Regions from separate parts of the Pseudomonas sp. MH10 genome, predicted to be linked through region 3. Evidence: predicted binding sites of a transcription regulator. Region 3 holds the regulator's gene; each other region holds the start of a gene.
What was found. Region 3 encodes sigma-54, which starts transcription at its own class of promoters, with help from an activator protein. Its sites were predicted from a motif close to ANTGGCATNNANNTTGCTNT; they were not measured.
Positions count from the first base shown of each region.

Region 1: a site for sigma-54 is predicted at 3,427-3,446, ahead of glnA (glutamate--ammonia ligase). Genes of this name have one in related genera too.
Region 2: a site for sigma-54 is predicted at 2,809-2,828, ahead of flgB (flagellar basal body rod protein FlgB). Genes of this name have one in related genera too.

Region 1 is NZ_CP133783.1:3,562,029-3,569,033, forward strand. It holds gene typA (translational GTPase TypA) at 1-1,617, opposite strand, end outside; gene thiI (tRNA uracil 4-sulfurtransferase ThiI) at 1,758-3,212, opposite strand; gene glnA (glutamate--ammonia ligase) at 3,547-4,953, shown strand; gene RHM59_RS15840 (hypothetical protein) at 5,397-5,603, shown strand; gene RHM59_RS15845 (DUF4124 domain-containing protein) at 5,632-6,153, shown strand; gene RHM59_RS15850 (DUF4124 domain-containing protein) at 6,245-6,826, shown strand.
Region 2 is NZ_CP133783.1:168,403-175,407, forward strand. It holds gene flgA (flagellar basal body P-ring formation chaperone FlgA) at 1-717, opposite strand, end outside; gene RHM59_RS00755 (chemotaxis protein CheV) at 798-1,724, shown strand; gene cheR (protein-glutamate O-methyltransferase CheR) at 1,777-2,604, shown strand; gene flgB (flagellar basal body rod protein FlgB) at 2,872-3,279, shown strand; gene flgC (flagellar basal body rod protein FlgC) at 3,283-3,726, shown strand; gene RHM59_RS00775 (flagellar hook assembly protein FlgD) at 3,742-4,425, shown strand; gene flgE (flagellar hook protein FlgE) at 4,454-5,767, shown strand; gene RHM59_RS00785 (flagellar hook-basal body complex protein) at 5,978-7,005, shown strand, end outside.
Region 3 is NZ_CP133783.1:4,690,688-4,697,692, forward strand. It holds gene rapZ (RNase adapter RapZ) at 1-572, opposite strand, end outside; gene ptsN (PTS IIA-like nitrogen regulatory protein PtsN) at 575-1,039, opposite strand; gene hpf (ribosome hibernation-promoting factor, HPF/YfiA family) at 1,053-1,361, opposite strand; gene RHM59_RS21080 (RNA polymerase factor sigma-54) at 1,441-2,931, opposite strand; gene lptB (LPS export ABC transporter ATP-binding protein) at 3,118-3,843, opposite strand; gene lptA (lipopolysaccharide transport periplasmic protein LptA) at 3,843-4,385, opposite strand; gene lptC (LPS export ABC transporter periplasmic protein LptC) at 4,372-4,944, opposite strand; gene RHM59_RS21100 (HAD family hydrolase) at 4,954-5,490, opposite strand; gene RHM59_RS21105 (KpsF/GutQ family sugar-phosphate isomerase) at 5,490-6,464, opposite strand; gene RHM59_RS21110 (ATP-binding cassette domain-containing protein) at 6,761-7,005, shown strand, end outside.

The sequences.
Region 1 (7,005 bases), 1.1 Mb from region 3:
TTTGGTTGGGTTAACGCCCAGGTCGTTGTCGCGGCTGTTGATGCCGACGATTTGGCCTTCGTACACGTCTTCGCCATGACCCAGGAACAGCTTGCCACGCGCTTGAAGAGTTTCCAGCGAGTAGGTCAATGCCTTACCGGTAGCAACCGAAACCAGAACGCCGTTCTGACGGCCGGACATGTCGCCCGACTTCATCACGTCGTAACGGTCGAAGATGCTGGTCAGAATGCCGGCGCCTGAAGTCAGGGTCAGGAATTCGTTTCGGAAACCGATCAAGCCACGAGCCGGGATGTTGTATTCAAGGCGAACACGGCCCTTGCCATCCGGAACCATGTTGGTCAGGTCGCCTTTACGGATACCGATTTGTTCCATGATCGCGCCTTGGGAATCTTCTGGCAGATCGATGGTGACGTTTTCGTAAGGTTCGTGCTTAACGCCGTCAACCATGCGGATGATCACTTCTGGACGACCAACACCCATTTCGAAGCCTTCGCGACGCATGGTTTCGATCAGTACCGAGAGGTGCAACTCGCCACGGCCAGACACTTTGAACTTGTCGGCAGAGTCGCCTTCTTCAACGCGCAGAGCAACGTTGAACAGCAATTCCTTGTCCAGACGTTCCTTGATGTTACGGCTGGTGACGAACTTGCCTTCTTTACCGCAGAAAGGCGAATCGTTTACCTGGAAGGTCATCGAAACAGTAGGTTCGTCAACGGTCAGCGGCTTCATCGCTTCAACATTCAGTGGGTCGCACAGAGTGTCGGAGATGAACAGCTGGTCGAAGCCGCTGATGCAGACGATGTCGCCGGCAGCTGCTTCTTCAACGTCAACGCGGTGCAGACCGTGGTGACCCATCAGTTTCAGGATACGGCCGTTGCGGCGCTTGCCATCAGCGTCGATCGCAACAACCTGGGTGTTCGGCTTGACGCGACCACGAGCGATACGGCCAACACCGATGACGCCCAGGAAGCTGTTGTAGTCCAGTGCCGAGATTTGCATCTGGAACGGACCGTCACGGTCAACCTGTGGAGCAGGAACGTGATCGACAACAGCCTGGTACAACGGCGTCATGTCGTCAGCCATCTCGTTGTAGTCGAGACCGGCAATACCGTTCAAGGCAGAGGCGTAGATGACTTTAAAGTCCAGCTGCTCTTCGGTAGCGCCCAGGTTGTCGAACAGGTCGAAGATTTGATCCAGAACCCAGTCCGGACGCGCGCCTGGACGGTCAACCTTGTTGATAACCACGATTGGACGCAGGCCGGCTTCGAAAGCCTTTTTAGTCACGAAACGGGTTTGCGGCATAGGGCCGTCTTGAGCATCAACCAGCAGCAGAACGGAGTCGACCATCGACATCACACGTTCTACTTCGCCACCGAAGTCGGCGTGGCCTGGGGTGTCTACGATGTTGATGTGGTAGCCATTCCAGTTGATCGCGGTGTTTTTCGCGAGAATGGTAATACCGCGTTCTTTCTCCTGGTCGTTGGAGTCCATCACGCGCTCGTCGTTGAGCTCGTTGCGTTCCAGGGTGCCGGATTGACGCAAGAGTTTGTCTACCAGGGTGGTTTTACCATGGTCAACGTGAGCAATGATGGCGATGTTGCGTAGATTTTCGATCACTTGTGTATCTCGATCAGAGGATTCGGTCAGCTGACTATTGTAGGCAGCTATTAACAGTAGAGTCGGCCTAAGCCGTTACGGCTAGACGACTGGCGTCGGGGGGCCGGTGACGCAAGCCACAGGCAAACAGCCCCGGGCACTTAGCTCGGTCGATAAACGCGCACATTGGCATGCCCCTCACTGAGCAAATGATGAGCATGCAGGCGACTCATGACGCCTTTGTCGCAATACAACAGGTACTGGCGCGTGTAATCCAGTTCCTTGAAACGGCTGTTCAATGCATAGAACGGCAGTGTTTGTATCTCAATGCCAGGCAATTCCAGCGGCTGATCTTCCTGAGCATCCGGGTGACGGATGTCGATAACGATCTGACCGGCCAGCGCCTGACTGACTTCTTCTATGTCGACACTTTGGCTCAACTCGTCGATTACTCGATCGATTGTCACCAGTTTTGCTCGCTCAAGCGCTCGCTCGAGAATAGCCATGTCGAACTGTTGTTCCTCGTACTCAACGCGGTTGCGCTTGGCGTTGGTCTTGGGGTTGATCGAAATCACCCCGCAATATTCAGGCATGTGCTTGGCGAAATCGGCAGTCCCGATCTCGCTAGCCTGATCGATGATGTCTTGCTTGTGACTGGCGATCAGCGGGCGCAATACCAGCTTGTCAGTCGCAGCATCGATGAGTGACAGGTTCGGCAGCGTTTGGCTGGCAACCTGGGAAATCGCTTCACCAGTGACCAATACGTCGATTTCAAGCCGATCCGCAATTGAAGACGCAGCGCGCAACATCATACGCTTCAAAACCACGCCCATATGACTGTTATCGACTTTCTCGAGAATTTCTCCCAGAACCTCTTCGAACGGAACGCTGACAAACAGCACTCTTTGCGAGCTGCCGTACTTCTTCCAGAGGAAATGGGCGACTTCCATCACACCCAATTCGTGGGCGCGGCCGCCGAGATTGAAGAAGCAAAAGTGGCTCATGAGCCCACGGCGCATGATCTGGTAGGCCGCCACCGTCGAATCGAAACCGCCGGACATCAACACCAGGGTCTGTTCGAGGGCGCCTAACGGATAACCGCCGATGCTGTTGTGCTGACTGTGAATTACGAATAACCGTTGGTCGCGAATTTCCATGCGAACTTCGATTTCAGGTTTTTTCAAGTCAATTCCGGCAGCTCCGCACTGTTGGCGAAGCTGGCTGCCGACGTACTTTTCGACGTCCATGGAGCTGAATGTATGTTTACCGGCGCGCTTGCAGCGTACTGAAAATATTTTCCCGGACAGGGAATCACCGTAGTGAAATTTGCACTTGGCGAGAATGTCGTCCATGTCGCCAAGGGGATATTCTGCGACCTGCAGAAAATTCGCGATGCCCGGCATGCAACTCAGGCGCTCAGTCATCTCAAGCAAGACTTTCGGCTCGCTGACCTTGGTCTCAACCTCAAGATTGTCCCACACGCCGGCCACCACCAGCGCCGGGTCCAGGTCGCGGAGCACGGTACGGATGTTCTTGGCCAACTGGCGGATGAATTGCTTACGCACCGGCCGGCTTTTGATGGTGATCTCTGGGAAGACTTTTACGATTAGTTTCATGTATACAGCGCGCGATGTGCCAGCCGAAAAAGTGGGGGCGGAATTATAGCGGAAATTGCTCAAGGTTTAACCAGTTATTCTGAGCGCCACACTGAGCGCACCAAAAAAGACCATCTTTGGAAAAGCGAGCATCATAATGGCGCATCAAATATTTCAAATGTCCGCTTTAATAGCCTAAGCGCCTGCGTTTCAAGCAAAAAATCCAACACGGGGCACTGGCATGCAATTTGCTCCCTTGTGAGGCAGGCTGCCTTGGCCGATATTCGCGCCTGGCATCACCCAATTCAAAGGGTCAAAAACCACTACCCTGGCCCGAAGCCACCCGGAGGACACTATGTCGAAGACGGTTCAACTCATCAAAGATCAAGACGTTAAGTGGATTGATCTGCGCTTCACGGACACCAAAGGCATTCAGCACCACGTGACCATGCCGGCTCGCGATGCGCTGGATGAAGATTTCTTTGAAATCGGCAAAATGTTCGACGGCTCCTCCATTGCTGGCTGGAAAGGCATCGAAGCGTCCGACATGATCCTGATGCCCGACGACAGCACCGCCGTGCTCGACCCGTTCACTGAAGACCCAACCATTATCCTGGTTTGCGACATCATCGAACCTTCGACCATGCAAGGCTATGACCGCGACCCACGCGCCATTGCTCACCGTGCAGAGGAATACCTGAAGTCCACTGGTATCGGCGACACTGTTTTCGTCGGTCCAGAGCCAGAGTTCTTCATCTTCGACTCCGTAAAATTCAAATCTGACATCTCCGGCTCCATGTTCAAGATCTACTCTGAGCAAGGTTCATGGATGTCCGACCAGGACATCGAAGGCGGCAACAAAGGCCACCGTCCAGGTGTGAAAGGCGGCTACTTCCCAGTGCCTCCGTTCGACCACGACCACGAAATCCGTACCTCCATGTGTAATGCAATGGAAGAGATGGGCCTGGTGATCGAAGTTCACCACCATGAAGTGGCGACTGCTGGCCAAAACGAAATCGGCGTTCAGTTCAACACGTTGGTGAAGAAGGCTGACGAAGTTCAGACCCTGAAATATTGCGTACACAACGTAGCTGATGCTTACGGCCGTACCGCTACCTTCATGCCTAAGCCTCTTTATGGCGACAACGGTTCAGGCATGCACGTGCACTTGTCCATTGCCAAAGATGGCAAGAACACCTTCGCTGGCGAAGGTTATGCCGGCCTGTCCGACACCGCCCTGTTCTTCATCGGCGGCATCATCAAGCACGGTAAAGCACTGAACGGCTTCACCAACCCGTCGACCAACTCGTACAAGCGTCTGGTCCCAGGTTTCGAAGCACCGGTCATGCTGGCCTACTCGGCACGTAACCGTTCCGCTTCGATCCGTATTCCTTACGTGTCCAGCCCTAAAGCTCGCCGTATTGAAGCACGCTTCCCGGACCCAGCAGCTAACCCTTACCTGGCGTTCGCTGCACTGTTGATGGCTGGCCTGGACGGCATCCAGAACAAGATCCACCCTGGCGACGCTGCTGACAAAAACCTGTATGACCTGCCGCCTGAAGAAGCGAAAGAGATTCCACAGGTTTGCGGTAGCTTGAAAGAAGCCCTGGAAGAGTTGGACAAAGGTCGTGCGTTCTTGACCAAAGGCGGCGTATTCAGCGACGACTTCATCGACGCTTACATCGGCTTGAAAAGCGAAGAAGAAATCAAAGTACGCACGTTCGTACACCCACTGGAATACGAGCTGTACTACAGCTGCTAATCCAGTCACGTCGGCTGCATTGACGTAACAAAGAGGCCTCCTTCGGGAGGCCTTTTTTGTGGCAAATTATTAATCGTCAACCACGGTATGAAGCCCGCGACCGAGGCGTTTGATATCCCCGTATTTCAGACATTTCCGGTAAATCAACCTCGCTGGATCGTGCCTATTTCATGACGTTTAATCCGCGCCACTCAGAGCATTTCGCCCTGAAAGACAGAGAACAACATCATGATAAAACTCGCCCCTCTCTCCTTTGGCCTATTGACCCTGATCGGTACTGCCAACGCAGAAACACAACCCGCCATTGATTCGAAAATCCTTCTGCAGACCTCTTCGTCCTGGGACGGCACGCCCTACACTGCCTACCCAGCCGGCCAGCCTGAGCTGACCATCCGAAAAGTCACCATGGCCCCCACAGCAGTTTTGACTGGCATAAGCATCCAATGCCGGCTGCCGGCTATGTGGTTTCCGGCGAGCTGATCGTCGAAGCACGTGAGGGCGGGAAAACCGTGACACTGAGCGCAGGAGAGGTTTTACCGGAAATGAACAACATTGTTCACCGTGGCAGCAGCGGTGATCGCCCTACCGAACTCATAGTGTTCTATGCTGGCACCCCGGGCATGCCAATCTCGATCGACGCTGCCATGTAACTTAAACACCATTGTCATCGGAGACTTCATGCGTCGAGGCCTTATTTTTCTGCTGCTGTTGGTTGCCTTGCCTGCTGTTGCGCAGATCTATAAATACACCGATGCCAATGGCAACCCCGCCTACAGCAATCTGCCGCCCAACGGCACACCCAGTCAGACGGTAGACTTGCCGCCGCTAAATACCGTCAATGTCAAAAAGACGCTTGAACAAAACACTAACCCTGCGACATCTCAACCCAGTCAGCCTTCAAGCGCCTACAGTCTGCTGGAACTGACCAACCTGCCCACCGACGAAGCGTTGCGCGCCAATAACGGCACCTTCAGCGTTGGCGTGGCCATTCAGCCGCGCCTACAGCCAGGGCATCTGTTGCAGATGGTCGTCGACGGCATGAGTTATGGCCAGGCCAGTAATGTGCCCCGACTGCAAGTGGTGAACCTGGAACGCGGCGAACACAGTTTGGCCGTGCGTGTCGTGAGCGGTGACAAGATCATCCAGCAAAGCTCAACCGTCACGACGACGGTGCAGCGAGTCCATGTTGGGAAACCCTGAAGTGCTCCCACTCCACGCCACCGCGCCTGCAACGCCGCGCTGTCGCCGAGCAAACACATACTGTTTGATCGGAGCGCTATTGCTGATTGCTATGCCGGCCATCGCCGACGTTTATACCTACGTCGACGCTCAGGGAAACCGTGTATTTACGGACCAACCCCACAGCGGCGCTCATCGCGTTGCGATTCCTCCCAGCAACAACATGACTGGCACCTCTGCGCCCCGATCAGCCGCCAAAGCCAAATCTGCAGTCGTAAAACCCGGCCCGCTGTTCCATTACCAGTTACTACGGATTCTGGTGCCCGAACCCGAAGCGACGATTCGCAATATCGCCGGTGAGTTGATTGTCACTGTCAATAATGACCCTGAGTTGCAAACGGGGCACATGTACCGCCTGTTCCTGGATGGCAAACCCTTTGGCGAAGCGGGTCGCAGCCCGGTATTTCCCCTGAGCAACATTGATCGTGGCACTCATTCATTGGCTGTCGAGATTCTCGATGAAACCGGGCGTATGCTCGAACGTACACCAAGCCAGGAATTTCAGATGCTGCGCATCAGCCTCGCGCAAAAACGCCAGGCACAGCCCTGCACAGCGGACGACTACGGGGTTAGACCCGAGTGCCCGATCGCGGACAAGCCCCCAGAAAAGAGCAGCTTCCTGCCGTTCTTATGAGCGTCAAAACTGGCGACGCTCCGTATTGGTGCAATACTTCCCGTACCGACTAGCCTCGTTACCCATTTTGGTTCGGAAATAGTCCCAAACTGTTCAGTCGAAGGACCCGCTGTCCGAAAAAAGCTCGATTTTACGGATTAAACGCTTCTTTTCGGAGCCTTGGTTTGGTTTTTGCAACT
Region 2 (7,005 bases), 1.1 Mb from region 3:
GATCACGCGTTGCGAATTCAAGTTCCGCACCCTGATTTGCTCGCTCATTCCACCGTCGGATAGCGCTTCGCCCGGCATACGCACCTGGAGTGTGCCGCTTTTAGCGGTGATGATCACCTGATCGCCCTTGCGAATAACCTCGGCTTGCTCCAACTGCAGCGGCGTAAGCACCTGATCGTTGATCATTTGTCGGGTCACTTTCTGCCCGATGGCATCATCAATCGAGGTCATAAAGCCCTGAGGCATTTGACTGATGTCACGTTCAGCCATGTAAACGTCATCTTCGCCAATGATCGAGGCGCGTTTGAGGGGGCGCTTCACAATCACCACCTGGCGAAATAAATGAACCTGTGCGGGCACGTAAACCGTCCACGGCAAGGTTCCTTCGCAACGAACTTTTACGGTGACACGGCCGATGGGCTGGGCAGGACTTTCGAGGCTGGCTGTCAATTCCTTGTCGCACTGGGTCAGCGTCATCCGTTGATCCAGTGTATTGACCTGTATCTGATAGCGGCCCTCTAAATGTGTCGTGGCCTGATAGTCCTCGACAGAGAATTCAAGAAACCCTTGGGTCGCGCCGATAAGTTGATCAGGCACGCTTAAAAGCACGGCCTGCGCCGGTTGGCAGACACTGAAAAAACACAGCGCGGCAACCGCGCAGTGTAAGCTGCCGGGAAATGATGCCATGCGTCGGGAAAATGTCGTTTTCGAATTCATAACAGTTAAAAAGCAAGCCCCGTGCCGCTTCCTCATGTGAGTGCGCTTCGGTTCGAAGCTTTTGGTCTAGGAGTCACGGCATGGCTGGTGTAATGGATTCGGTGAACCAGCGCACTCAACTGGTAGGGCAGAACCGCCTTGAGCTTTTGCTGTTCCGTCTCAACGGACAGCAGCTCTACGGGATCAACGTGTTCAAGGTCAAAGAGGTGCTGCAATGCCCTAAATTGACCGTGATGCCCAGGTCCAACCCAGTGGTGCGCGGCGTTGCAAATATTCGTGGGGCGACCATTCCGATCATTGATCTGGCGATGGCCACCGGCGCGCAGGCGTTGAAAGACGTCAGTAACACCTTCGTGATCATCACGGAATACAACACCAAGATTCAGGGTTTTCTGGTGCATTCGGTAGAACGCATCGTGAATATGAACTGGGAGGAGATCCATCCGCCACCCAAGGGGACCGGGCGCGATCACTACCTGACGGCAGTGACTCGAGTCGACAATCAGTTGGTTGAAATCATCGATGTGGAGAAAATCCTCGCCGAAGTAGCGCCCACCTCCGAGCATATTTCTGTCGGCGTGATAGACGTTGAGACTCAGGCGAAAGCAGTCACGCTGCGCGTCTTGACGGTGGATGACTCCTCGGTCGCGCGCAAGCAGGTCTCGCGTTGTCTGCAAACGGTCGGCGTCGAGGTGGTGGCCTTGAACGATGGCCGGCAGGCGTTGGATTACTTGCGCAAGATGGTTGAGGAAGGCAAGAAGCCCGAAGAAGAATTTTTGATGATGATCTCGGACATCGAAATGCCTGAAATGGACGGATACACCCTGACCGCAGAAATCCGCGCCGATCCGCGCATGCAAAAGCTGCATATCATCCTGCATACTTCCTTGTCGGGTGTCTTCAACCAGGCGATGGTCAAGAAAGTCGGCGCCGATGATTTTCTCGCAAAGTTCCGACCTGATGATCTCGCATCCCGGGTAGTTGCCCGGATCAACGCAGCGAAATAATCACCGCAGGCAGTGCCCTGCGGTGGTACATACGAGTTAAGAGGCGGTTTCTTTGTCTACGGGTAATTTGGATTTCGAACAGTTCCGGGTCTTCCTGGAAAAAGCCTGTGGCATCTTGCTGGGTGAAAATAAGCAGTACCTGGTTTCCAGCCGTCTCAACAAGCTGATGGAGCAGCAGGGCATCAAATCCTTGGGTGAGTTGATTCAGCGGATCCAGGCCCAGCCACGCAGTGGTTTGCGTGAGCAGGTAGTCGACGCGATGACGACCAACGAAACCTTATGGTTTCGTGACACCTATCCGTTCGAAGTGCTGAAAAACAGGGTGCTTCCGGAAGCGATCAAAGCCAGCCCCAATCAGCGTCTGCGAATCTGGTCGGCGGCATGCTCCTCTGGGCAGGAACCGTATTCGCTGTCGATGTCGATCGACGAGTTTGAGCGGACCAACATCGGTCATCTCAAAGGCGGCGTGCAAATCGTTGCCACGGATTTATCCGGGGCGATGCTGACCAACTGCAAATCGGGTGAGTACGACAGTTTGGCGATTGGGCGGGGGCTTTCTCCCGAGCGGCTACAGCGATTCTTCGACGTCAAGACACCGGGACGCTGGGCGGTCAAAGCACCCATCAAGAACCGTGTGGAATTTCGCTCGTTTAACCTGCTCGACAGCTACGCCAGCCTGGGTAAGTTCGATGTCGTGTTTTGTCGCAACGTATTGATCTACTTTTCGGCTGAAGTTAAAAAAGACATCCTGCTGCGCATTCACAGCACACTCAAGCGGGGTGGTTATCTGTTCCTTGGCGCCTCCGAAGCACTCAATGGTTTGCCTGACCATTACCAGATGGTGCAATGCAGTCCGGGGATTATTTACCAGACCAAGTAAGTGTCATCGCCACTTAAAAATGCCCCTGTCGCAAGATCGGGGCATTTTTGTGTGCGCAGATCGCGCGTTGCAAGGTTAAGCCAACGGCAACCGATGCCGGTGCCCATTGCCGCTTTACTGGCGGTCAGCGGAAATCCATTGCCGCTATTTTGGCTTGCCGCTTGGTCAACCTGCTTGAAGCCCTTGAATTACGGCTCTAAAGAAGCTGGCACGCTGATTGCTTTGTCTCAGATACGAAAACAGGTCAGCCGCTAAAGGTTTCCCGAGATGAGCATCAGCTTCGATAAAGCGTTAGGCATTCATGAGCAGGCGCTTGCCTTCCGCGCTCAGCGTGCAGAAGTGTTGGCCAATAACATTGCCAACGCCGACACGCCGAATTACAAGGCGCGAGACCTGGACTTCGCCGCCGTGCTCGCGGCCCAGGCCGACAAGAGTAAGAACGGCACGTTCGCGATGAACACTACCAATGCCGGCCACATCGAAGCTAACACCCTGGGCAACATGGACGGGACGTTGCTTTATCGCACCCCGAGTCAGCCATCCCTGGATCAGAACACCGTTGATGGTCAGGTTGAACAGGCCAACTACGCGCAGAACTCGGTGGGCTTCCAAGCCAGCTTTACCTTTCTCAATAACAAATTCAAAGGGCTTATGTCAGCCCTGCGAGGAGAGTAATTCATGTCCCTTGCCAGCGTTTTTAGCATTGCCGGTACCGGCATGAGCGCGCAGACCACGCGATTGAATACCGTGGCCAGCAACATTGCCAACGCCGAAACAGTTTCGTCGAGCGCAGGTGGGACCTATCGCGCCCGTCACCCGGTGTTTGCCACCGTCATGCAGGGTCAAACCGATGGCGACAGCGGTTCGTTGTTCGGTAGCGAGAGCGAAGCGGGCGAGGGTGTTCAGGTTGCCGGTATTGTCCAGGACCAGAGCAACCTCGACGCGCGCTATGAGCCGAACCATCCGGCTGCCGACAAAAACGGTTACGTCTACTACCCCAACGTCAACGTTGTGCAAGAAATGGCCGACATGATTTCTGCCAGTCGCTCGTTTCAAACCAACGCGGACATGATGAATACCGCCAAAACCATGATGCAGAAGGTTCTGACCCTGGGTCAGTAATAAGGGGCGCAGCTAATGACAACGACTACCGCGGTCGGCCAATCGGTCCTAGACCAGCTTTCAAAAACATCAGGGACTTCGGTCACTACCAATCCTTCCTCAGCGCTGGGCAAAGATGCCTTCTTGCAACTGCTCGTAACTCAGTTGAAAAACCAAGACCCGCTCACCCCGCAGGACAACACTGCGTTTGTGTCCCAACTGGCCCAGTTTAGCAATCTGGAGGCGACACAGAATCTCAACACTTCGGTCGGCTCGATTGCTACCACTTACCAATCGTCCCAAGCGCTGCAAGCGTCTTCACTGGTCGGGCGTTCGGTCGTCGTCGCGACCGGCACGGCAGTGGTCGATACCACTAAAGGGATGACCGGCTCGGTCGCGGTGCCCGCTTCTAGTTCTACAGTCGTCAAGATCAACGACGCCTCAGGCAATTTGGTCGACACCATCGACTTGGGTATTCAACCGGCAGGCACGACCAGTTTTACTTGGGACGGCAAGGCAAGTGACGGCACCGTTGCACCGGCGGGTACATACAGCGTTGTGGCCACGGGTACTGCTGGTGGTACGGCCACTGCATTGACGACTTACCTGCCCGCCACTGTGAACAGCGTGACGATGGGTTTGGCTGGCGCGGAAATGACTTTAAATTTGGCGGGTGGCAGCAGTGTTGGCCTGTCCAAAGTTCAAACAATCGGTATATAGAGCCGACTAGACGGCGTAGGAGCGAAACATGTCATTCAACATCGGTCTCAGTGGGCTCTATGCAGCAAACAAAAGTCTCGACGTCACCGGCAACAACATTGCCAACGTCGCGACCACCGGTTTCAAATCGTCCCGGACCGAATTTCAGGACCAGTACTCGGCGGCAGTCAGCGGTGCCTCTGGCGCCACTAACTCAGGCAGTGGCGTACGGGTTGCTGCTGTGTCTCAGCAGTTTACTCAAGGCAACTTGACCACCGGCACCGGGCGCAGCCTTGACTTGGCGATTCAAGGTAACGGCTTTTTCATGGTCAGCGACAACGGCGAGAAGCTCTACACTCGCGACGGCGCATTCTATCCAGACAAAGACGGCAACATTGTCAACAGCAGCGGCCAGAAGCTGCAGGGCTACAGCGTTGATGCGAGCGGCAAAGTGGTAACGGGTGTGTCGACCAATTTGGTCATCGACTCGTCGAACCTGACGCCTAAGCCAACGAGTCTGGTCACGATTGCATCAAACTTGGACTCTACGGCGACTGTTCCTAAAGTGACTAGTTTCACTCCAGGCAACACTGCCAGCTATAACTTTAGCGTCAGTACACCGATCTTCGACAGCCAGGGAAATCAACACTCTCTGGACCAGTACATGGTTAAAACGGGCACTAACGATTGGACCATGTACACCTTGGTCGATGGTCGTAATGCTAAAGACCCGACATCGACAACGCCAGATTCTTTAGCGTTGACCTTTAACACCGACGGCTCGTTGAAATCGTCGGCATCGCCCACTGCCAACCTGGCGGTTAACACCGACGGTACCTATACCCTCAGTGGCTGGGTTCCGGCTACACAGTCCGGCACCCCGCTTGCTTGGGGGGCTAACGGAGCGAGCGGCAACACGGCCGGCATCCAGATCAATATGTTGACCACTACGCAGACTAACGCGGCCAGCGGTGTGGCCACCAAAAGCCAGGACGGTTATGCCACCGGCCAATTGGCTGGCTTGTCGGTAGACTCAACCGGTGTGTTGTTCGCCACCTACACCAACTCTCAATCCAAAGTCATTGGCCAGGTGTCGATCACTAACTTCGCCAACTCTCAAGGGCTGATCTCGGTAGGCGGCAGCAGCTGGAAAGAGTCGTTTGCATCGGGTGTGCCGGTTACCGGTGCGCCTCAAACCGGCACCTTGGGCTCCATCGTCGGGTCTGCACTGGAAGACTCCAACGTCGACTTGACCTCTGAGTTAGTGGCCTTGATTCGCGAGCAAAGTAACTACCAGGCGAACGCTAAAACTATATCAACTCAAAGCGCTATTATGCAGACCACTATTCAAATGGTCGGGTAAGACTGGTTAAGTTCACCTCTAAAAAGCCTCTTTTCGAAGGGGTTTTTTTATGTTTTTTTTTAGAGGTTCTAAGTAAATAAATCAGCCATTTCCTACTATATACATAGAAATTTCCTACTTTAGTTAATGCGAGAATAAAAACCGCAGATAGACACTGCGAAAAAAAACGCATTTAACGATAGTGCCATCGATGATGGTACGGGAGTCTCTATGTCATTCAATGTTGCGCTGAATGGGTTACACGCTGCCCATAAAAGACTGGAAGTGGCCAGCAATAATATTGCTAACGTCGGAACCCATGGGTTCAAATCATCGCGGGCAGAGTTCACGGCGCTGTATTCCGGCGCCATGCTGGGGCGCGTTGGCAATGCGGTAGGCGATGGCGTGCGGCTGGCGAACGTTGCACAGAATTTCAGCCAGGGGGAGATCGGCTCAAGTTCTGAGAGGGTGCTGGACTTGCGCATACAGGGAAAAGGATTTTTTGTGGTCAGTGATAGTGGCGCATTAAGTTACACCCGCGCTGGAGCGTTTATAAAGGACGCGAACGACTATATTGTGGATACTCAAGGCAGTCGTCTGCAGGGCTACGGTGTTAATGATAAAGGTGCCGTGGTTAATGGTATTCGTGCCGACTTGAAAATCAACACCGGTAACATGGCCGCTAAAACCACCAGCGTAATTGGCCAGACAATCAACCTGGACTCTTCGCTGCCCTCGCTGGCTGCACTGCCGAACTTCAACCGGGATGACCCTGCTACTTATTCCAGTGTGCTGACTAAAACTATTCAGGACGGCGGGGCGGCGGCAGTAGCGGAGGTCAAAGGAAAAGATGTTCAAGGTAACGAGGCGGTACGTGTTTCGGCCACGCCTGCGATTGCTCCAGCGGACCACGAACTTAAACAATACTTTGTGAAAACGGATGCTAACCGTTGGACGATGTACACGTTGATCAATGGCCGTCACCCAATTGATCCAGGCACTACCTCGCCGCTGGTGGCAACGATCACTAAACAGCCAGATGGCAGCATTTCATTGGTAAGCGAGGGCGACCTGATCAAGAAGACCTCTAACACGGAGTTTCCGTTGGCGGGTTGGACGCCTTCTCGTGAGGTTGATGGCATATGGTCCGCAAGCCCCGCCGTTAACAACGGTCCAATTGTGCTGTCGCTCAGCGAGGGAGGCGTCAACGGGCTTGATGAGGTAGGTGCGGTAATGAGCCGGAGCGTGCCGAGGTTCAA
Region 3 (7,005 bases):
AGACAGCGCACGTCGAATACCAGATCTGCGTCCGCCGGCATGCCGCGCTTGAAGCCAAACGACTCCACCAAAAATGCGGTTCCTGGCTCCGGCTTGTTCAACAAGCGCAGCTTGATCATGTCGCGCAGCTGATAGAGATTGAGGAGCGTGGTATTGATCTTCAGGTCAGCCAGGTCAATGATCGGGCCGAGCAGGGAGCTTTCGTCTCGTATCGCTTCAGCCAGCGAGCGATTGGCGCTGCTTAGTGGGTGGCGGCGACGGGTTTCCGAGAAGCGTTTGAGCAGCGTCTCTTCGTCTGCGTCCAGGTACAGCACATCGCATTGAATGTGCCGACTGCGGAGTTCTTCGAGCAGCTGTGGAAAGCGGAATAAATGGCTCGGCAGGTTCCGCGCGTCAATTGAGACGGCGACCAGCGGTTCCGCCAATTCGGTATGAACAAGGGCGCGGTCAGCCAGTTCGGGAAGCAGGCCGGCGGGCAAATTATCGATGCAATAAAAGCCGTTATCTTCCAGCACATTGAGCGCGGTGCTTTTGCCGGAGCCAGATCGGCCACTGACGATGATCATTCGCATGATTAATGTCCGTTCTGCACGTCCAGAACCACCTGGTAGAGAGCCTCGCTACTTTTTGCGCCGCGCAGCCGGTCACGCACATCTTTGCGGTCGAGCATGCTGGCGATTTGTCGCAGCAACTCAAGGTGAGCGTCTGTGGCGGCTTCGGGTACAAGCAGAACGAATAACAGATCAACTGGAGCGCCATCAATGGCGTCGTAGTCAATCGGGGCATCCAGATGAATTAAGGCACTGATAGGGTCGCTGCAACCATTCAGGCGGCAGTGTGGGATGGCGATGCCGTTGCCAAAACCGGTCGAACCGAGTTTTTCGCGAGCGGTCAGCTTCTCGAAGATATCGTGCGAATCCAGACCTGGCAGTTCATGGCCGATCAGATTGGCAACTTGCCTGAGTGCTTTTTCTTTGCTGCCGCCCGGCACATTCACGATGGAACGGCCGGGGGTCAGGATATTTTCAAGTCGGATCATGAGTTGGGAGTGTTTAGCGAGCTGTCGCACCTTTAAGGATGTTCTGCTGCTTTTCCTTATGCTTGAGCAATTGTCTGTCGAGCTTGTCAGTAAGTAGATCGATGGCCGCATACATGTCGTCATGTTCTGCGTTAGCGACTACCTCCCCACCGTGGATGTGCAGCGTGGCTTCGATCTTCTGTTTCAGTTTCTCGACCGCCATCGTTACCTGCACATTTGTAATCTTGTCAAAGTGCCCTTCTAGCTTTTTGAGTTTGAGCTCAATGTACTCACGCAGGGGCTTTGTCACTTCTAGCTGGTGTCCACTGATGTTGACTTGCATACAGCGTCTCCTTCGTTGCCAGTGCATAAAGAGGCAGGCTAAATACCTGCCACTGGAACGCTACAGCTTCAAGTCCTCGTCACATCAATCGCTTGCGCTCGCTCGAAGGCGCGATGCCTAGTGATTCGCGGTATTTGGCGACCGTGCGACGGGCTACCTGAATGCCTTGTGCCTCCAGTAAACCAGCGATCTTGCTGTCACTCAACGGCTTTTTCTGATTTTCCGCTGCAACCAGTTTTTTGATGATCGCGCGGATGGCTGTGGACGAACACTCACCGCCCTCTGAGGTGCTTACGTGGCTTGAAAAGAAATATTTCAGTTCGTAAATGCCACGGGGGGTGTGCATGAATTTCTGAGTGGTCACCCGGGAAATTGTCGACTCGTGCATGCCGACCGCTTCTGCGATGTCATGCAAGACCAACGGCTTCATCGCTTCGTCACCGTACTCAAGAAAGCCGCGCTGATGCTCGACAATCTGCGTCGCCACCTTCATTAAGGTTTCATTGCGGCTTTGCAGGCTCTTGATGAACCAGCGGGCTTCTTGCAGTTGATTGCGCATGAACGTGTTGTCGGCGCTGGTATCGGCCCGGCGAACGAAGCCTGCGTACTGAGGGTTGACCCGGAGGCGTGGCACCGACTCTTGATTAAGTTCCACCAACCAGCGTTCGTTGTCTTTGCGCACGATCACGTCGGGCACGACGTATTCGGCTTCAGCGGATTCAATTTGCGAACCTGGACGCGGGTTGAGGCTCTGTACCAGTTCGATCACTTGGCGTAGCTCATCTTCCTTGAGCTTCATGCGTCGCATCAACTGACTGTAATCGCGGCTGCCGAGCAGGTCGATGTAATCGCCTACCAGGCGCTGTGCTTCTGCCAGCCAGCGGGTTTTTGCCGGTAACTGGCGCAATTGCAGTGACAGGCATTCGCTCAGGTTACGAGCGCCGATACCCGCAGGTTCGAATTGCTGGATACGGTGCAGCACCGCTTCTATTTCATCCAGTTCAACGTCCATCTCCGGATCGAAAGCATCGAGAATCTCCTCAAGCGATTCGTCGAGGTAACCCTGATTGTTAATGCAGTCGATCAACGTCACGGCGATCAGGCGATCGGTATCGGACATTGGTGCCAGGTTCAGCTGCCACAGCAGATGGCTCTGCAGGCTTTCGCCAACGGATGTGCGGGTGGTGAAATCCCACTCGTCATCATCGTTGCTCGGCAGACTGCTGGTGCTGGTCTGGTAAACGTCGTCCCAAGCCGTATCAACAGGCAACTCGTTGGGTGTGCGCTCACTCCAGTCGCCGTCTTCCAGGTTGTCTACCGTGGGGGCAGCTTCCTGATAGGTCGGTTCCTGAACGTCAGGATTAGGTTTCTCTACGCTGTCGGCAACCGGATCGGCGTTGTCGAAGTCGTCGCCTTCTTCCTGGCGCTCCAGCATAGGATTGGACTCCAACGCTTCCTGGATCTCTTGTTGAAGGTCCAGGGTCGACAGTTGGAGGAGGCGGATGGCCTGTTGCAGCTGAGGTGTCATCGTCAGCTGCTGGCCCATTCTCAGGACTAGCGATGGTTTCATGGCTGGGGCTTAACACCTTATTCGCCGGCGCTCATGCGCCATCTACTACAGGGCGCCGAAGCGCCAACTTAAGCAAATTATATGCCTGAAACCTAAGTGTTTGCCTAGAGTGCGCTGACAATTAAAATGCTTGCCAACGCGAGATTCTAGCGTCCGTCGCCTGTGAAGAGCGAAATACCGCAGACCTTACAGGCGGAATTCATGGCCGAGGTAAACCTCTTTAACCAATTGGTTGGCCAGAATGGTTTCTGAATTACCTTCGGCGATCAGTTGACCATCGTTGACGATGTAGGCCGTTTCACAAATATCCAGCGTATCGCGAACGTTGTGATCGGTAATCAAAACGCCAATCCCCTTGGCTTTCAAGTGGTAGATGATCTGCTTGATATCGCCCACTGAAATCGGGTCGACACCTGCAAACGGCTCATCCAGCAAAATGAACTTGGGTGAAGTTGCCAAGGCGCGTGCGATTTCTACGCGACGGCGTTCGCCGCCGGAAAGGCTCATGCCCAGGTTGTCGCGAATGTGACTGATGTGGAATTCCTGCAGCAGGCTTTCCAGTTCTTTGCGACGGGCCGCGCGATCGAGTTCCTTGCGGGTTTCAAGTATCGCCATGATGTTATCGGCAACCGACAGCTTGCGAAAAATAGACGCTTCCTGCGGCAGGTAACCGATCCCGGCCCGCGCACGACCGTGCATTGGCTGGTGGCTGACGTCTAGGTCGTCAATCAATACACGGCCCTGATCGGCTTGTGCCAGGCCTACTATCATGTAGAAACAGGTTGTTTTACCTGCGCCGTTAGGGCCAAGCAGTCCGACGATCTGACCGCTGTCGATAGACAAGCTGACATCGCGTACGACCTGCCGACCCTTGTAGGCTTTAGCCAAGTGCTGGGCTTTCAGCGTCGCCATTAAGGGGCCTTCTGCGCGTCGGGTTTGTTTTTTGGCTGAATGACCATGTCGATCCGGGGTCGCGGCGCGGTCAATTTGGTGCCGTTTGCGCGACCGGCGTTAACGATCTGCTTCACCGTGTCGTAGATGATTTTTTCACCTTCGGAGGTGTTGCCGTCGTTGATCACCTTGGCCTTATCGATCAGGACGATTTTGTTATCAAGGGCGAAATACTGAATAGTCACGCCGTAGGCCTGAACAATAGGCTTGTTCAGTTCGGGGGTCTGTTCGTAGTAAGCAAGATTGCCCACCGAAGTAAAGACGTTGACTTCGCCGGTAGATGTTCGGGTGATGGTCACCGTGTTGCCGGTGATCTTCATGGTGCCCTGGGTGATGATGACGTTGCCTTTATAGGTGGCAATGCCTTGCTTGTCATCGAGTTGCGCATCGTCAGACTGGATATGAATAGGCTGATCGCGGTCCGTCGGGAGAGCCCAAGCGCTCACGCTTCCCAGTACTGTGCCCAGTCCGAGCAAAAAAGGGAGGGTTTTAACGAGCCTCATACTGTCCTCTTACGTGGGAGAGCAGGTTCATCCTGCCGTCGTTCAAATACGCTTTCATACCCGTTCCGGTGGTAACACCGCCGAAGCCGTCGATTCTAACGGCTTGCTCGGTCTGCGCATATTGCTTCTGTGGGAATACCGTCATTCGACTACTGGTAATAATGGTTGTCCGGTTCTTTTCGTCTGTTCGAGCGACACGTACCGAGTCAATCAGCTCGACTTGAGTGCCGCCAGGCGAGACTTCGCCCTTCAAACTTTGTACGTGCCAAGGATACAGGGCGCCGCGAAACAGTTGCAGGTCGGGGTTGGTCAGAAGCGTGATGTCCGAGGCCTTAAGATGCTCGACCTTGTCGGATGTCATGTCGTACTGAAGTTTGCCGTCAGGCAAGAACTGCAGGCTGTGCGTCTTGGTGGCGTAGAAGTCGATAGCGCCCGGATCGACAACTGCCGCTTTCTGCTCCAGAAAACTTTCCGGGCTGATGTTCCAGTAGCCTGCCGCTGCGACCAGCAGTGCAAGCACACCCAGAATCAAGAACCTGCGAATTTTTTTGCTCAGCATAAATAACTTCTATAAGTAGGCGGCGTGGGCCGCTTCAAGGCTGCCTTGGGCGTTCAGGATCAGTTCGCAAAATTCGCGAGCTGCGCCTTCACCGCCGCGAGCCAGGGTAATGCCATGAGCATGTTGCCGGACAAAACTGGCCGCATTCGCAACCGCCATGCCCAGGCCGACGCGTCGAATGACCGGCAAGTCTGGCAGATCATCACCCAGATAGGCGACTTGTTCGTAACTCAGGTTGAGTTGGGCCAGTAATTCGTCGAGTACGACCAGCTTATCTTCACGGCCCTGATACAGATGCTGAATGCCCAGATTCTTTGCTCGGCGTTCGACCACCGGGGTCTTGCGTCCGCTGATAATAGCGGTGATTACGCCGGACGCGATCAGCATCTTGATGCCTTGCCCGTCCAGAGTATTGAATGTCTTGAATTCGCTGCCGTCTTCGAGAAAATACAGGCGGCCATCAGTCAGTACGCCATCAACGTCGAAAATCGCCAACTTGATGTTCTTGCCGCGTTGCAGCAAATCGTTCGTTTTTGCGTCGCTCACTACATCACTCCCGCACGTAGAAGATCTTGCAGGTTAAAAGCGCCGATAGGGTGATCGTTTTCGTCAACCACGATCAGTGCGCCAATTTTGTGATCTTCCATGATCTTCAGTGCTTGGGCCGCGAGCATCTCTGGGCGGGCGGTTTTGCCGTGGACCGTCATGACGTCGTCGATCATTGCCTTGCGAATGTCGATATCGCGATCAAGCGTGCGGCGTAAATCGCCGTCGGTGAATATCCCGGCCAAACGACCATCCGCCTCCAGCACTGCGGTCATGCCGAGGCCCTTACGGGTCATTTCCATCAGCGAATCGCGCAACGGCGTACCGCGTTGGACCTTGGGCAAGTCGTCCCCAATGTGCATGACGTGCTCTACTTTGAGCAGTAACCGTCGACCCAGGGCGCCCCCAGGATGAGAAAAAGCAAAATCTTCGGCGGTGAAATCCCGTGCTTCCAGCAGCGCAACGGCCAGCGCATCACCCATAACCAATGCCGCAGTGGTGGAGGAGGTGGGGGCCAGGTTCAGCGTGCAAGCCTCATGTTCGACGTGAACATTCAGATTGACTTCCGCCGCCTTGGCCAGCGTCGAGTCCGGATTGCCGGTCAGGCTGATCATCTGGATGCCCAAGCGTTTTATCAGGGGCAAAAGTGTAACGATTTCGGTCGTTGTACCCGAGTTTGAAATGGCCAAGATGATGTCGTCACGGGTGATCATGCCCATATCGCCATGGCTGGCTTCGGCCGGGTGAACAAAAAATGCCGTGGTGCCAGTGCTTGCCAGGGTGGCGGCGATCTTTTTGCCAATATGCCCCGACTTGCCCATGCCGACCACGACTACGCGGCCCTTGCCGGCCAGAATCATTTCGCAAGCGCGTACGAAATCAGCGTCGATATGCACCAGTAAACCTTCTACGGCTTCTATTTCGAGGCGGATGGTGCGTTGTGCTGTTTGAATCAGGTCGCTGGATTGGCTCATGTCGGAAACGGTTAGCCTGATGAAAAGGCGGCGATTATAGCGGTAATGGCCGATTCCCTCACCCTTGATCTTATGTCTGAGTGAGGTTCGCGCATTGCGGCTGTCCTAACTTCTTGGAGAGTGGTTCGCAATTGTTCGAATTATCTGTCATGCCCCTGAGCGAAAGAGGCTTCTTCCGTGGGACAGGCGCGCGCGCAGTGGTATAGTTCGCGGCCAGTTCGGCCCACCCAGTCGGTGCATGCACAGCGCCAAGGATTTTATTTTCTGAGAGTGAGGCCGCCTCGTGAGGAGTTTAGATGAGCGTCGATAACGCCTACGCGGTCGAGCTGAAGGGAGTGTCCTTCAAGCGCGGCGCGCGCAGCATCTTCAATAATATTGATATACGTGTTCCGCGGGGCAAGGTCACCGGAATCATGGGGCCTTCGGGCAGCGGCAAGACCACGCTACTACGATTGATGGGTGCTCAATTGCGTCCCAGCAGCGGAGAAGTCTGGGTCAATGGCCAGAATTTGCCCGAATTGTCGCGCAGCGATTTGTTTGA